Regions from separate parts of the Paracoccus versutus genome, predicted to be linked through region 2. Evidence: riboswitches for the same ligand, from Rfam matches in the RefSeq annotation. Region 2 holds a riboswitch; the other holds the start of a gene.
What was found. Region 2 has a riboswitch for thiamine pyrophosphate ahead of E3U25_RS13605 (TenA family protein). Riboswitches for the same ligand answer to the same signal wherever they lie in the genome.
Positions count from the first base shown of each region.

Region 1 (7,000 bases), 1.2 Mb from region 2:
GGGCGATCACGTCGGGGCAGAGCGTGTCGTCGTCGCGGATCACCTCCAGCTTGATCCAGGGCGTCTCGAACAGTTCGCGCGCCATCTGCGCGGTCGTCACCGCCTCGCGCACCGAATGGCAGCCGGCGGTATTGGGCAGGACCGGGATGCCCAGATCCTTGATGAGGTTGTGGAAATCCTGGCCGGCGCCGCCTTCGCGCCGCAGGCTGACGGTGGCGATGCCGGCGCGGGATGCGCGGAACGCCTGCGCCATGATCGCGGGCGAGGGGTATTGCGCCGTCCCCAGCATCAGCGGGCTTTCGACCGCGGTTCCGTAAAAGTCCGGCATCTCAGCCCCCCTGCATCGGCGCCACGACTTCCAGCGCGTCGCCATCCTTCAGCGTGGTTTCCGCCCGCGCGGCGGCGGGCAGGAAGGCGCCGTTCAGCGCCGTCGCCACCTTGGCCGCGCCCAGTCCGATCTCGGCCAGCGCGTCCTGCACGGACGGGCCGTTCAGGTCGCGCGCCTCTCCGTTAAGGGTGATCTTCATCCATGAACTCCGGTTTCCGGCCCTCGAGAAGGTAATCGGCGGCCATGCGGGCCACGGCGGGGGCCAGAAGATAGCCGTGGCGGTAAAGGCCGTTTGCGTAAAGCGTGCCGCCGCGCCGGCGCAGGCGGGGCAGGTTGTCCGGGAAGGCCGGGCGCGCATCCGAGCCAAGCTCCAGGATCTCGGCCTCGGCAAAGCCGGGATGCAGGGCATAGGCGGCCGACAGCATCTCGACCGCCGAACGGGCGGTGACGCGATACTTGCCGCCGGTCTCCAGCATGGTGGCGCCGATCATGTAGACGCCATCGCCGCGCGGCACGAGGTACAGCGGGATGCGCGGATGCAGCAGGCGGATGGTGCGGGTCAGGGTCACTTCCGGGCAGCGGATCACCAGCATCTCGCCGCGCACGCCGCGCAGGTCGGCCAGTTCGTCCTTGGCCGCCAAGCCGCGCGCGTCCACCACAAGGCCGGTGGGCGTCCCCTCGGTCTCGATCTGGATGCCGCGTTCCTCCAGCCGGTCGCGCAGCGCCAGCAGGGCGGCGCGCGGGTTCAGGTGCGCCTCGGTCGCGAAATGCAGCCCGCGCGGGAAGCGGCCGGACAGTTCCGGCTCCAGCGCCGCGATTTCGTCGCCGTTCACCGGCTGATGCGCCTCGGTCAGCCGGGCGAAACGGTCGAGTTCCGCCCGGTCGCGCGAGGGCGCCAGCACCAGCGTGCCGCGGCGGATGACCTCGGCCCCGTTCGCCTGCCACCAGTCGGCGGCCTCGACGCCCAGGCGCAGCACCACCGGCTCGGCGCTTTCGGCCTCGCAATAAGGGGCGAGCATCCCGCCCGCGCGCCAGCTGCAGGCTTGCGATCCGGGCTTGCCGGCCGGGTCGATGATGCGCGGCAGGGTGCCGCGCTGGGCCAGTTCGGTGGCGATGCAAAGCCCCATCACCCCGGCGCCAAGGATGGTGATCTGGTTCATGCCTGCCCCCAGAGCGCGTGGAAATGATGCACCGGGCCATGGCCCAGCCCGACCGACAATTCGTCGGCGCGGGCGATGGCGGCCTGCAGCCAGCCATGGGCGCGGGTCACGGCCTGCGCCACCGTCATGCCCTGCGCCAGCCCGGCCGCGATGGCCGAGGAAAGCGAACAGCCGGTGCCATGGGTGTTGGGCGTCTGCTGCCGCGGCGCGGTCAGGACCAGCGGCTCGGGACCGATCAGCAGGTCGGTGCAGCTGTCCTCGGTTGCGTGGCCGCCCTTCATCAGCACGTTGGCGGCGCCCAGAGCGCGCAGCGCCTCGCCCTGCTGGCGCATTTCCTCGGGGGTCGCGGCGGCGGCAAGGTCCAGCAGGCGCGCGGCCTCGGGCAGGTTGGGGGTCAGCACGGTCGCCAGCGGGATCAGCTGCTCGCGCAGCGCCGAGACGGCCTCGTCCGGCAAAAGCGCGTCGCCGGATTTCGCCACCATCACCGGGTCCAGCACCACCGGGACCGGGTTGTCCGCCAGCAGCGCCGTCAGCCGGCCGGCGACGACCGTGATCGCATCCACGCCGCCGACCATGCCGATCTTGACCGCGCGCACGTCCAGGTCGCCGAAGACCGCGTCGATCTGGGCGGCGATCATGGCGGGGCTGACGGGTTCGACCGCGGCGACGGTGCGGGTGTTCTGCGCGGTGATCGCGGTGATGACCGAGGCGCCATAGACGCCCAGCGCCGAAAAGCTTTTCAGATCGGCCTGGATTCCGGCGCCGCCGCCGCTGTCCGAGCCGGCGATGGTCAGCGCGATGGGATGGGGCTGCAATCCCGACATGGCCCGCCTTTCGTTTCGGCCGGGCACGCGGACGCTGGGCGGATGGGTGGCGGCCTGGGATTGCGGGCCGCGTCACTCTACCCTTCCCTACGCCGGCATGACCCGGATCAGGTTCGATGGGTCGGTGCCCGGCACCTCTCAGCCCCGTGCGGGGCTCCCCAAGTGTATGAGTCTTCCGCGCGACACTAGGCTCCGGCGCCCCGTATTGCAAGGGCCGCGCGCGGCCGGCCCCTCGCTGTCGCGGATCCGTCGGCCTTGCCGGCAGCATGGCGGGGCGCGCGGCGCGGTTTTCGGGCTTTACAGCGCCGGGATTTCCGGCCGATCTGGGCGCGGCGAAATGCGGAAGGATGCGATGAAAAGCGTGATCTTCGACCTGGGCGGGGTGCTGATCGACTGGGATCCGGCGCTGGCCTTTGCGGATGTGTTCACCAGCCGGGCCGAGGCCGAGGCCTGGATGGCCCGCATCGACTTTCCCGGCTGGAACCGGATGCAGGACGGCGGGCGCAGCTTTGCCGAGGGGCTTGCCGCCGCCCGCGCCGCCCATGGCGACGAGGCGCGCCACCTGGCCGGCTATCTGGCGGCTTTCCCCGTCACCATCGAAAAGACCGTGCCGGGCAGCTGGGCGATTGCCGAGGCGCTGCTGGCCCGCGGGGTGCCGCTTTATGCGCTGACCAACTGGTCGGCCGAGACCTGGCCCCATGCGCTGGAACTGCATTCCCGGCTGGGCGGGCTGTTCGCCGACATCCTGGTCTCAGGCCAGGTCGGCGCGCTGAAGCCCGAGCCCGCGATCTTTCGGCTGCTGATGGACCGTAACGGGCTGCGCCCCGAGGACTGCATCTTCATCGACGACAGCCCGGCCAATGTCGAGGGCGCCCGCGCGCTGGGCATCGACGCGATCCGCTTTACCAGCGCCGAGGCGCTGGGCGAGGATCTGGCGCGGCGCGGGGTGTTTTGAGGGGGCGGCTAGTCCGCTTTGCGGGACCGGAGCGGTCATTCGCAGCCTGCATGAGCAGGAGAAATCTATCAGCAAAGACCTCACGTTGGCATTTAAGAAAGCAACTCAATTAAAACACTGCTTTTAATAAGATACGATAGTCCAGCATGTGCGCCCGACCCATCCGCAACCTTTATGTGGCCAGCATTCACGCCAATCATTTTACTTCCTCGAAATCCGCCGCCGTAAGTAATGCCGGCGCCAGACTGAAGTCCTCTATCTAAAGTAAAAACAGGTGAGCCAGAATAGCCGCCCCATGAGAATCCCTCAATTGCAATGCGCCTTGCGTCGCCGCTGAGACCATGCCCGATAAAATTCTGCGATGGATCACTTGCCACCCACCCGGTTCGCATTACCGGCTGATTAGACGCTCCATGATACACTGGGAAAGCCACAATGTCGGAGATATCTACCTCGGAAAAGTCGGCGTCTGCCGCTAAGTAGCTTTCCTCAATCGGTACCACGCTGCCTGGCAACGCTCCGTCAATTCTGACATTGCTCAGATCAACCACGGCAACATCTTCCTTCTCATTTTTTGGAAACAGAATCTGTGGTGGGCTAAAGGAAAAATCAAACGGCAGCAGATTTCCGTCACAATATCCCGCAGCGACTACCTTTCTCAAAGCCCAATTTTTCTTGCGGGGGTCACTGTAGCTTGCATCGAAGACATGCCTGTTTGATACAAGATACAACTTTCCGGCGCTTGTCCTTAGGAAAAATGCCGTACCGGAAGCAGACTTCTCGTTACCGTATTCGTCAAAATACACAGAAACCCTCGTTGCGCTGTACAAGTGCTTCCGGGTCAGCGGGTGATACATATTCACGCCTCAAATGTTCTGAATGGGTTCACGATACAGATTGCTGCGTTTTCCTCGTGAGTCGCAAACAACGCTTTGAATTCCAGGAGGTTGAACGTGCGTCTAGGTAGTGCGGCTACGGTTCGGCCGTCCGCTTCGGGCTCAAACCACCGCCCCAGCCCACCTATCCCACCAGCTTCGCCACGTGGCGCAGCGCCAGCAGGTAGCCGTGGATGCCCAGGCCGGCGATCACGCCCTCGGCGCGCAGGCTGACATAGGAATGGTGCCGGAAGCTCTCGCGCTTGTGGACGTTCGAGATATGCACCTCGATCACCGGACCGTCGAAGGTGTTCAGCGCATCCAGGATCGCGACCGAGGTGTGGGTGAAGGCCGCCGGGTTGATGACGATGGCCTGGGCCGATCGCCGCGCCTCGTGGATCAGGTCGATGATCGCGCCCTCGTGGTTCGACTGGTGGAAGGCGATCTCCAGACCAAGCTCGGCCCCCAGCGCCCGGCAGTCGCGTTCCACGTCGGACAGCGTGGTGCTGCCATAGATCTCGGGCTGGCGCTGGCCCAGAAGGTTCAGGTTCGGGCCGTTCAGGACATAGACGGTGGGCATGGGCGTTCTCCGGCAGATCGGGGGCAATCTAGCCCAGTTCGGCCAGAAAGATATAGCCCGCGCCGTAGATCGTCTTGATCAGGCGCGGGTTCTTGGGATCCTCGCCCAGCTTGGTGCGCAGGCGCGAGATGCGCACGTCCATCGCCCGGTCGAAGCTTTCCCCCGCCGTGCCGCCCAGCGTTTCCAGCATCTGCGCGCGCGAGATCAGCCGGCGCGGATTGTCCAGGAACAGGCGCAAGACCTCGGCCTCGGCATGGCTGATCGGGGTCTCGGCGCCTTCGGGCGAGGTGAGCGTGTAGCGGTCGAAATCGGCCGACCAGCCGGCAAAGCGGACCTGCTGGCGGCCGGGGCCGGTCTCGCGCTGGGGCTTGCGCAGCCGGGCGCGGATGCGGGCCACGACCTCGGCCGGCTCGAAGGGCTTGATGATGTAGTCGTCGGCGCCAAGCTCCAGCCCGGTCACGCGGTCCTGCACCTGCGCCCGGCCCGAGATGATGATGATCGCCGCGCCGGATTCGCTGGCCAGCCGGTGGACCAGCGCCAGCCCGTCGCGGTCGGGCAGGCCCAGGTCGATCAGGCAGGCATCGGGCTGGATGCGGCGCAGCGCCGCCTCGAACTCGGTGGCGCGGGCGAAGCCCTGGGTGCGAAAGCCCGCGTCTTCCAGCGCCGCGGATAGCAGGCGGCGGATTTCGGGCTCGTCGTCGAGAATGGCGATCAGGGGGGCGTCAGTCATCTGTCTCTGCCATGGCCACGGCCAGTTCGGTGTCGCCAAAGGGCTTGGTCAGGACCGGGCAGTCAAGCCCCGATCTGCGCGGATCGCCCGGCGGCAGCGCCGTCATCAGCACCAGCGGCAGGCCGCGGCCCCGCAGATCCGCCCCCGAACCGTCGCCCAGTTGCAGGTCGGAGAGGATCATGGTCAGCCCGGCCAGGTCGGTCAACCCGCGCGCCTCGGCCAGCGAGCCGGCCTCGATCACCGAATGGCCCTGGGCGGTCAGCATCTCGCGGATATGGGCGCGGATGGCGTCGTCATCCTCGACCAGCAGCACCAGTTGCGGGCGGGCGGCGCGCAGCGGCAGGCGGATGGTCACCTGCGCGCCGCCGCCCTCGGCATTGCCCAGCCGCAGGGTGCCGCCCGCCAGCTTGATCTGGTCATAGACCATCGACAGGCCAAGGCCGGTGCCCTGGCTGCCCTTGGTGGTGAAGAAGGGCTCGGTCGCGCGCGCCAGCGCCTCGTCGGAAAAGCCGGGGCCGGTATCGGCGACCGCGATCTCCAGCCAGCGGCCGGCGGGCCGGACGGTGACGCCGATGCGCCCGCGGCCCCGCATGGCGTCGCGCGCGTTCAGGATCAGGTTGAGCAGCACGTCCTGAAGCACGCCGGGGTCCAGCATCACCCGCGCCGGCAGATCGCCGATGCGGGTGTCCAGCGTGACGCCCGCGCCCAGCGTCGGCCGGGTCATCGCCGCCAGGTCGTCCAGCATGGCGCGCAGCCCGACCGGCTGCGGCTGGTGCTCGCGCCGGCCGGTCAGCGCCGAGATGCCGTCGAGCAGCCGCACCCCGCGCCGGGCGGCGGCCAGCGTGGCCTGCACGTCCTCGGCCTGTTCGGGCGGCAGTCCGGCGCGGGCCAGCCGGCCCTGCAGGCCCAGGATGATGGTCAGCAGGTTGCCGAAGTCATGCGCCAGCCCCGAGGTCATCTGCGCCGCCACCGCGCGCTTGGCGGCATGGGTCAGCGCCTCGCGCGCCTGCACCTCGGCGGTGACGTCGGTGGACAGGATATAGACGCCGCGCCCGTTCTGGTCGGGGGTCAGCGCGATGCGGATGCGCCGACCCGAGGGCGGGTGCGTGATCTCGAACACCTGCGGCTGGCCGGCGATGGCGCGGTCCAGGTGCGGGCGGATGCGGGCGAAGGTCTCGGCGCCCAGCACGGTTTCGCATTGGCAGCCGATGATCGAGCGATTCGCGCCTGGAAACACCATCGAGATCTGGTTGTTCGAGAAGGTATAGCGATAGTCGCGGTCCATATGCGCGATATGGGCCGGGACCATGGCGGTGACATGGCGGGTGCGGGCCTCGGATTCGGTCAGGATGCGCTTGGCCTCCTCCAGCGCGGCATTGGTCGCGGCCAGGGCGCGGTTCGCGGCCGACAGCCGCTCGGCATTCTCCAGCACCAGCTCCGAGAGTTCCTCGGACCGGGCGCGCAGCAGCGCTTCCTGCCGCTTGATATGGGTGATGTCGGTATAGACCGCGATCCAGCCGCCCTGGCTGAGCGGCGCCCCCTCGACCG
Region 1 covers NZ_CP038197.1:1,748,108-1,755,107, reverse strand. Annotated here, with positions in the region: gene E3U25_RS19955 (thiazole synthase) at 1-328, opposite strand, end outside; gene thiS (sulfur carrier protein ThiS) at 330-527, opposite strand; gene E3U25_RS19945 (FAD-dependent oxidoreductase) at 511-1,488, opposite strand; gene thiD (bifunctional hydroxymethylpyrimidine kinase/phosphomethylpyrimidine kinase) at 1,485-2,312, opposite strand; TPP riboswitch at 2,380-2,483, opposite strand; gene E3U25_RS19935 (HAD family hydrolase) at 2,665-3,267, shown strand; gene E3U25_RS19930 (trypsin-like serine peptidase) at 3,360-4,073, opposite strand; gene aroQ (type II 3-dehydroquinate dehydratase) at 4,288-4,722, opposite strand; gene E3U25_RS19920 (response regulator transcription factor) at 4,751-5,452, opposite strand; gene E3U25_RS19915 (PAS-domain containing protein) at 5,445-7,000, opposite strand, start outside.
Region 1: another riboswitch for thiamine pyrophosphate. It lies ahead of thiD (bifunctional hydroxymethylpyrimidine kinase/phosphomethylpyrimidine kinase); the one in region 2 lies ahead of E3U25_RS13605 (TenA family protein).

Region 2 (7,000 bases):
CTGGCGCTGCCCTTCCTGGTCGTGGTGGCGGTCCTGGTCATCGCCGCGCTCTATATCGTCGACGTGCGCGAAAAGGCGCTTGTCCTGCGCTTCGGCGAGGTGGTCGAGGTGCGCGAGGAGCCGGGCCTGGGCATCAAGGTGCCCTTCCTCGACAACGTGGTGAAATATGATGCCCGCATCCTGGGCCTGCCGACCCCGCCGATGGAGGTCACGCCGCTGGACGACCGCCGCCTGGTGGTCGATGCCTTCGCGCGCTGGCAGATCACCGACGTGGTGCAGTTCCGCCGCGCGGTGGGCTCGGGCGGCATCGAATTCGCGCAGCGCCGGCTTGAGCCGATCGTGACCAATGCGATCCGGCAGGTGCTGGGCTCGGTGCCCTCGACCACGGTGCTGTCGGACGACCGCACGCCGCTGATGAACCGCATCCGCGACCTGGCCCGCGACGACGCCCGCGACCTGGGCATCCGCGTCATCGACGTGCGCCTGACCCGCACCGACCTGCCCGAGCAGAACCTGACCGCGACCTATGCCCGGATGCGCGCCGAGCGCGAGCGCGAAGCCGCCGACGAGATCGCCCGCGGTGGCGAGGCCGCGCAGCGCGTCCGCGCCGCCGCCGACCGCACCGTGGTCGAGCTGACCTCGGAAGCGCGCAAGCGGGCCGAGGTGGTGCGCGGCGAGGCGGATGCCCGCCGCAACGCCATCTATGCCGACGCTTTCGGCCGCGATCCCGAGTTCTTTGCCTTCACCCGCTCGATGACCTCCTATGAGCGGGCGCTGAAGGGCGAGAACAGCTCGCTGGTGATCCAGCCCCAGGGCGAGTTCTTCGACTACCTGCGCAATGACGGCGCGGACCGGGCCAATCCGGTGCCGGTGCCGCCGCCCGCCGCCACCGAGCCCGAGTCGGAGGAGGAGCCGCAGACCGAAGGCGCGCTGCAACCGGGCGAGACCCCGGCGCCGGCCGAAACCGACCGCACCGGCCAGCCCCTGGGCTCCAGCGCCGGGGTGACGCTGACGCCGCTGCCGGAATCGCTGGCCAGCCCGCCGCAGGAAGAGCCGGTGGTGCCGCCCGCCCCGACGCCGGCCCCGGCCGACTGATCCGCGGGACGAACAGCGCAAATGGAAAGGCGGGACGCGGCTTGCGTCCCGCCTTTTTCATGCCGGGGGCCGGCGGTCATTCCAGGCCGATGAGCTTGCTGTCCTGCCGCTGTTCCTCTTCCGACAGTTCGCGCTGCCATTCCCGCCAGATCGAGACCAGCAGCGCCATCAGCACCGGACCGACGAACAGCCCGACGATGCCCATGGTCTTGACCCCGCCGATCAACCCGAAAAAGGTCGGCAGGAAGGGCAGCTTGACCGGACCGCCGACCAGGACCGGGCGGATGGTCTTGTCCACCACGAACAGCTCGCAGGTGCCCCAGATGAACAGCGCCGCCCCGGCAAAGGGCGTGCCGCTGGCCACCAGATAGGCCGAGACCAGGGTGAAGGACAGCGGCGCGCCGCCGGGGATCAGCGCCATGAAGCCGGTGATGACGCCGAATGTCACCGGCGAGGGCACGCCGGCCAGCCAATAGGCGATGCCCAGGATCACCCCTTCGCCGATGGCGATCAGCGTCATGCCGGTCACGGTCGAGCTGATGGTGGCGGGCACCACGCGCGACAGCCGGCTCCAGCGGTCGGGCAGGATGCGGCGGCCGACCTGGTCGATCTGCGCCACGATCCTGTCGCCGTCGCGGTAAAGCACGAACAGCGTGATCAGCATGAACAGCAGCGTCAGCGCCAGATGGAAGGCCAGCGTGCCCGCCGTCACCGCACCGCGATAGATCGCGCCGATGTTCGAGCCGCTGACCAGCTGCACGATCTCGCTGATGCCGCCGGGGCGGCCGACATAGGTCTGCCAGTTCTCGTCCAGCCAGTCGCCGACCTGCGGCAGCTCGACCATCCAGCCCGGCGTCGGCGCGCCCGAGCTGTTGACCACGATCGCCCAGTTGATCCAGTCGCGCAGCTCGCGGAAGGCATAGATCAGCGCCATGGCGATGGGGATCAGCAGGAAGCAGACCAGCACCAGCACCAGCAGCGTGGCCGCGCCGGTGCGGCCCAGGTTCAGCTGGTGGGCCGCGCGCTCGCGCAGGGGCCAGCTGGCCAGCGCGATCACCATGGCCGCCAGCACCGGCACCAGGAAGCCGTGGAAGAAGTAGATCGAGGCCGCCACGATGGCCAGCAGCAGCCAGCGCGCGGCCGAGATATTGGTCAGCAGGGGCGGCCGGTGCAGGCGCAGACCGACCTGTTTCGGGCTTTGCTGCAGGGCGGCGGCGGCGGGGTTCGGCTCGGTCTTGGTCGTGGGTTTCGGCATTTCGCCTGTCGTCATGGTTCCCGGTCCTGACTGCGGGCGGCTCGCGCGCCCGCCCTGTCGCAACGAGATAACATCTGGCCCCCGGCTGCAAGACGGAATGCCGCCTCGGGCCCGGCCGCTCCCGGATTTCCCGGCTCACGATCCTGTGGGCGGCGCGTGACAGCCGCGGCCATCCGCGCTAACCTTGGCGCCACCAAGGGGAGCCCCGGCAAGGGGCTGAGAAACCGCTGGCCCGGTGCGACCTGCAACGGGCGGCGCGGTGACCCTTTGAACCTGACCCGGATCATGCCGGCGGAGGAATGGGAATGACGCACCTGCCTTTTGCCGGCCTCACCGCGAGGCCGCCGCACCGACGGTCTCGCCCCCAAGCCATGAGGGCATGATGACCGAAAGTTTCTTTGAGACCCTGCGCCGGGAATGCGCGACGGAATGGTCCGCCGCCGTCGGCCACCGCTTCGTGCGCGAAGTTTGCGACGGCAGCATCGCGGATGCGGCGATGGCGCGCTACCTGGTGCAGGACCACCGTTTCCTCGACGCCTTCCTGACGCTTCTGGGCGCCGCCATCGCCTCGGCCGACCGTTTCGAATCGCGGCTGCGCTTCGGCCGCTTCGCCGGCATGGTCTCGGGCGAGGAGAACGACTATTTCCTGCGCGCCTTTGCCACGCTTGGCGTAGGCGAGGCGGACCGCGCCGCCATTCCCGACAGCGCCCCTACCGCGGGTTTCCAGGCGCTGATGCGCGAGGCGGCCGAGACGCGCGCCTATCCCGCCGTTCTGGCGGTGCTGAACGTGGCCGAGGGGCTCTATCTCGACTGGGCCATGCGCGCGACCCAGCCGCTGCCGGCGAATTTCGTCCATGCCGAATGGATCACGCTGCACGACAATCCCTTCTTCCGCGATTTCGTCGGCTTCCTGCGCGACGAATTCGACCGGGCGGGCCCCGAGGCCGCAGAGCAGGCGCGGGACTTCTTCCGCCGCGCCGTCACGCTGGAACTGGCGTTTTTCGACAATGTTTTCGCTGCTTAGCGATCAATCCTCGATGATTTCTATCTCGGGCGGGCTGCCGGGCGGCCCGCTTTCGCGATAGTCCAGCACGATGCGCGCCAGTCCGGCCGGGGCCAGGCGCTGGGAGGTGTGGCGCATCTCGGCCAGGCTCCACCAGCGGAATTCGCGGATGGTGGCGGCTTCGGGCGCGTCCTGGATCGCCGGGGTGAAGCCGGGGGTCTCGACCAGGAAATAGTCCTCGGACTGCCGCCAGCGCTGCCGGTGCAGCGTCATGGTCACGCGGCGCCGCCAGACCAGCGGGCCCAGGGCGGGCAGGGCCAAGCCCAGCTCCTCGGCCAATTCGCGGCGCAGGGTCTGTTCCGGCGTCTCGCCCGGCTCGGTGCCGCCGCCGGGGGTGATCCACCAGTCGCCGCCGCCGTAATCGACCCGCATCAGCAGCACCCGGTCCTCGGGCGTCAGCAGAATGACCCGCACGGCCTGCCTGTCGATGATCCGCATGTTCCTTGCCCTGAAAACGCCCGGCCTGCCGGGCTAGCACATGCCCGGCCAAGGGCGGCGTGGCCTGCGGCCTCCGCGATCGGGAAAGCTCGCCCGACGCGATATGCCGGCTCCCGCCGCGCGCCTCTGCGCCCGCGAAATGGAAAAGCCCCGCCGGGGCGGGGCTTTCCATGGCATCGCGCTCAGTTGCGCTCCTTGTCCACCATCTTGCCCTTGGAGATCCAGGGCATCATGCCGCGCAGCTTCTCGCCGACCTTCTCGATCTGGTGTTCGTCGTTGATGCGGCGGGTCGCCTTGAAGAAGGGCTGGCCCACGGCGTTCTCCTGCATGAAGTCGCGCACGAACTTGCCGGTCTGGATGTCGGTCAGCACCGCCTTCATCCGCGCCTTGGTCTCTTCATAGGGCAGCACGCGCGGGCCCGAGACGTATTCGCCATATTCCGCGGTGTTCGAGATCGAATAGTTCATGTTGGCGATGCCGCCCTCGTAGATCAGGTCCACGATCAGCTTCACTTCGTGCAGGCATTCGAAATAGGCCATTTCCGGCTCGTAGCCGGCCTCGACCAGGGTTTCGAAGCCCATGCGGATCAGCTCGACCAGGCCGCCGCACAGCACCGCCTGCTCGCCGAACAGGTCGGTTTCGCATTCCTGGCGGAAGTTCGTCTCGATGATGCCCGAGCGGCCGCCGCCGATGGCCGAGCAATAGCTCAGGCCGATGTCCATGGCCTTGCCGGTGGCGTCCTGATGCACGGCGACCAGGCAGGGCACGCCGCCGCCCTTGACATATTCGCCGCGCACGGTGTGGCCGGGGCCCTTGGGCGCCATCATGATCACGTCCACGCCGGGCTTGGGCTCGATCAGGCCGAAATGCACGTTCAGCCCGTGGGCAAAGGCGATGGCCGCGCCTTCGCGCAGGTTGTCATGCACGTATTTGCGATAGGTCTCGGCCTGCAGCTCGTCGGGCATGGTGAACATGATCAGGTCGGCCCAGGCGGCGGCCTCGGCGATGCCCATGACCTTCAGCCCCTCGGCTTCGGCCTTCTTGGCCGAGGCGGAACCCTCGCGCAGGGCGACGACCAGGTTCTTGGCGCCGGAATCGCGCAGGTTCAGCGCATGGGCATGGCCTTGGCTGCCATAGCCCAGCATGGCGATCTTCTTGTCCTTGATCAGGTTCACATCGCAGTCGCGATCGTAATAGACACGCATCGGGATCTCCCTCGTTTCGATGCGAGGGTTCTAGCAGCGTTCCGATGGCAGTTCTGTGCAATCTTCGCGGATATGCTGGAGTTTTGGCGACAATCATGCCAAGAATGCCATAAAGGTGAAAAATTCATGCCCGACGCGACCGACCGCCGCATCCTGCGCCAGCTTCTGGCCGATCCCGACATCGCGAACGCCGAGCTGGCCGAGCGGGCAGGGGTCACGCCGGCCAGCCTGTGGCGCCGGCTGGAACGGCTGCGCCAGGCGGGGGTGATCTGCGCCACCGAAGCCCGCATCGACTGGCGCAGGCTTGGCTACGAGGTGCAGGTCAGCCTGCGCTTTACCCTGGACAAGACCCATCCCCGCGCCTTCGACGAGTTCATCGCCGCCGCCCGGCGCGTGCCCGAAGTGACCGAGATCCAGACCTTCCTGGGCTCGGTCGATCTGCGGCTGTCGGTGATCGCCCGCGACATGGCGCATTGGCAGCAGCTCTATCGCGAAAGCATCCTGACCCTGCCGCATGTGGCCGACAGCGATGCGCTGATGCTGGTCTCGACCATCAAGGACGTGCAGGAGCTGCCGCTGTGAGTTTTCACCCCGATGCGACGGATCTGGCGATCCTGCGGCTTCTGGCCGAGGATGCGACGCGCGGCGCGGCCGAGATCGGCCGGACCCTGGGCCTGACCCAGCCCGCGGCCTGGCGGCGCATCCGCCGGCTGACCGAGGCGGGGGTGGTCGCCGGGCGCCGGGTGGTGGTGGACAAGCCCGCCCTGGGCTTCGGCGTCACCGTGTTCCTGGGCATCCGGCTGGCCGCCAAGGGCCGCGTCAGCCTGGAGGATTTCGAGCGCGCAGTGACGGCGATCCCCGAGGTGCAGGTGGTGCAGCATGTGCTGGGGCAGTTCGACTACCGCCTGCGCATCCATGCCCGCGATATCGCCGATTTCGAGCGCATCCTGCGCCGCCGCATCATGACCCTGCCCGGCGTGGGCCAGGTCGAGGCCAATGTCATGCTTTCAGAAGAACGCCGGCTGGGGCCGCTTTAGCCCGGCGGCTGTCGGGCCCGCGCATCTGGAAACGCAAGCTTGCCGCGGGAATGTGACCGGCCGCGCGGCCTCGCACCCGCTATGCAGCGGTACAGGTTGCCCAAGCGGTCCGGCTTGCAGGGAGGGCGGAATGCCAAGGCGGAATGCCAAGGCGGAATGCCAAGGCGGAATGCCAAGGCGGAATGCCAAGGCGGAATGCCAAGGCGGAATGCCAAGGCGGAATGCCAAGGCGGAATGCCAAGGCGGAATGCCAAGGCGGAATGCCAAGGCGGAATGCCAAGGCGGAATGCCAAGGGCGCCTGGTCCTGCCGGACCATGGCGCCCTTGTTGCTTGGTGGCGGCGAACCCCTCGGCCGGTGAAGGTCGGCGAGGTCAGGGGCCGAGGACCCGGCAGCTTTGCTGCCGCGCGGCGATCCGGCCGCAGGCGAGTTCCGCGGTTTCCCGGTTCATCCCGACGAAATTCGCCTCGAATCCCCGCTTGGTATTGGCGACGCGGCTCAGCGCGCTGCCAAGCGCGCCGCTTTCCTGAAGCGCGGTTTTCAGCAGCATCTGCTCGGCCTCGTATTGCGAACGGAACAGGCCCAGCGAGACGCCCCAGCCCTTGCCGCCCGAATCCGATCCGCGGGCGACGATCTCGGTCGGCGCGGGCGCGGCATCCTCTTCGGGGTCGAGCGAGGCGAGGATGATCGTCTCGGACCGCTGCGCCGGGGCCGGCGAGGCCAGCAGCGCCATGCTTTCCGGCTGCGGTTGGGTCGCCTGCACGAACAGCGAGGGCGAGCCCGCCGCCGGCGCGGAAAGCCCGGCCGAACGGTCGTCGCGCGGCGCCGGGGCAGGGCGGACGGCATTCACCGGCACGGCCGCGGGTTCCGAGGCATCGCCTTCTTCCGGCCGCGCCTCGGGCCGGGCG
Region 2 covers NZ_CP038197.1:517,878-524,877, forward strand. Annotated here, with positions in the region: gene hflC (protease modulator HflC) at 1-1,095, shown strand, start outside; gene E3U25_RS13600 (AI-2E family transporter) at 1,172-2,365, opposite strand; TPP riboswitch at 2,537-2,667, shown strand; gene E3U25_RS13605 (TenA family protein) at 2,733-3,374, shown strand; gene E3U25_RS13610 (NUDIX hydrolase) at 3,378-3,851, opposite strand; gene ilvC (ketol-acid reductoisomerase) at 4,034-5,056, opposite strand; gene E3U25_RS13620 (Lrp/AsnC family transcriptional regulator) at 5,183-5,638, shown strand; gene E3U25_RS13625 (Lrp/AsnC family transcriptional regulator) at 5,635-6,093, shown strand; gene E3U25_RS13630 (D-alanyl-D-alanine carboxypeptidase family protein) at 6,466-7,000, opposite strand, start outside.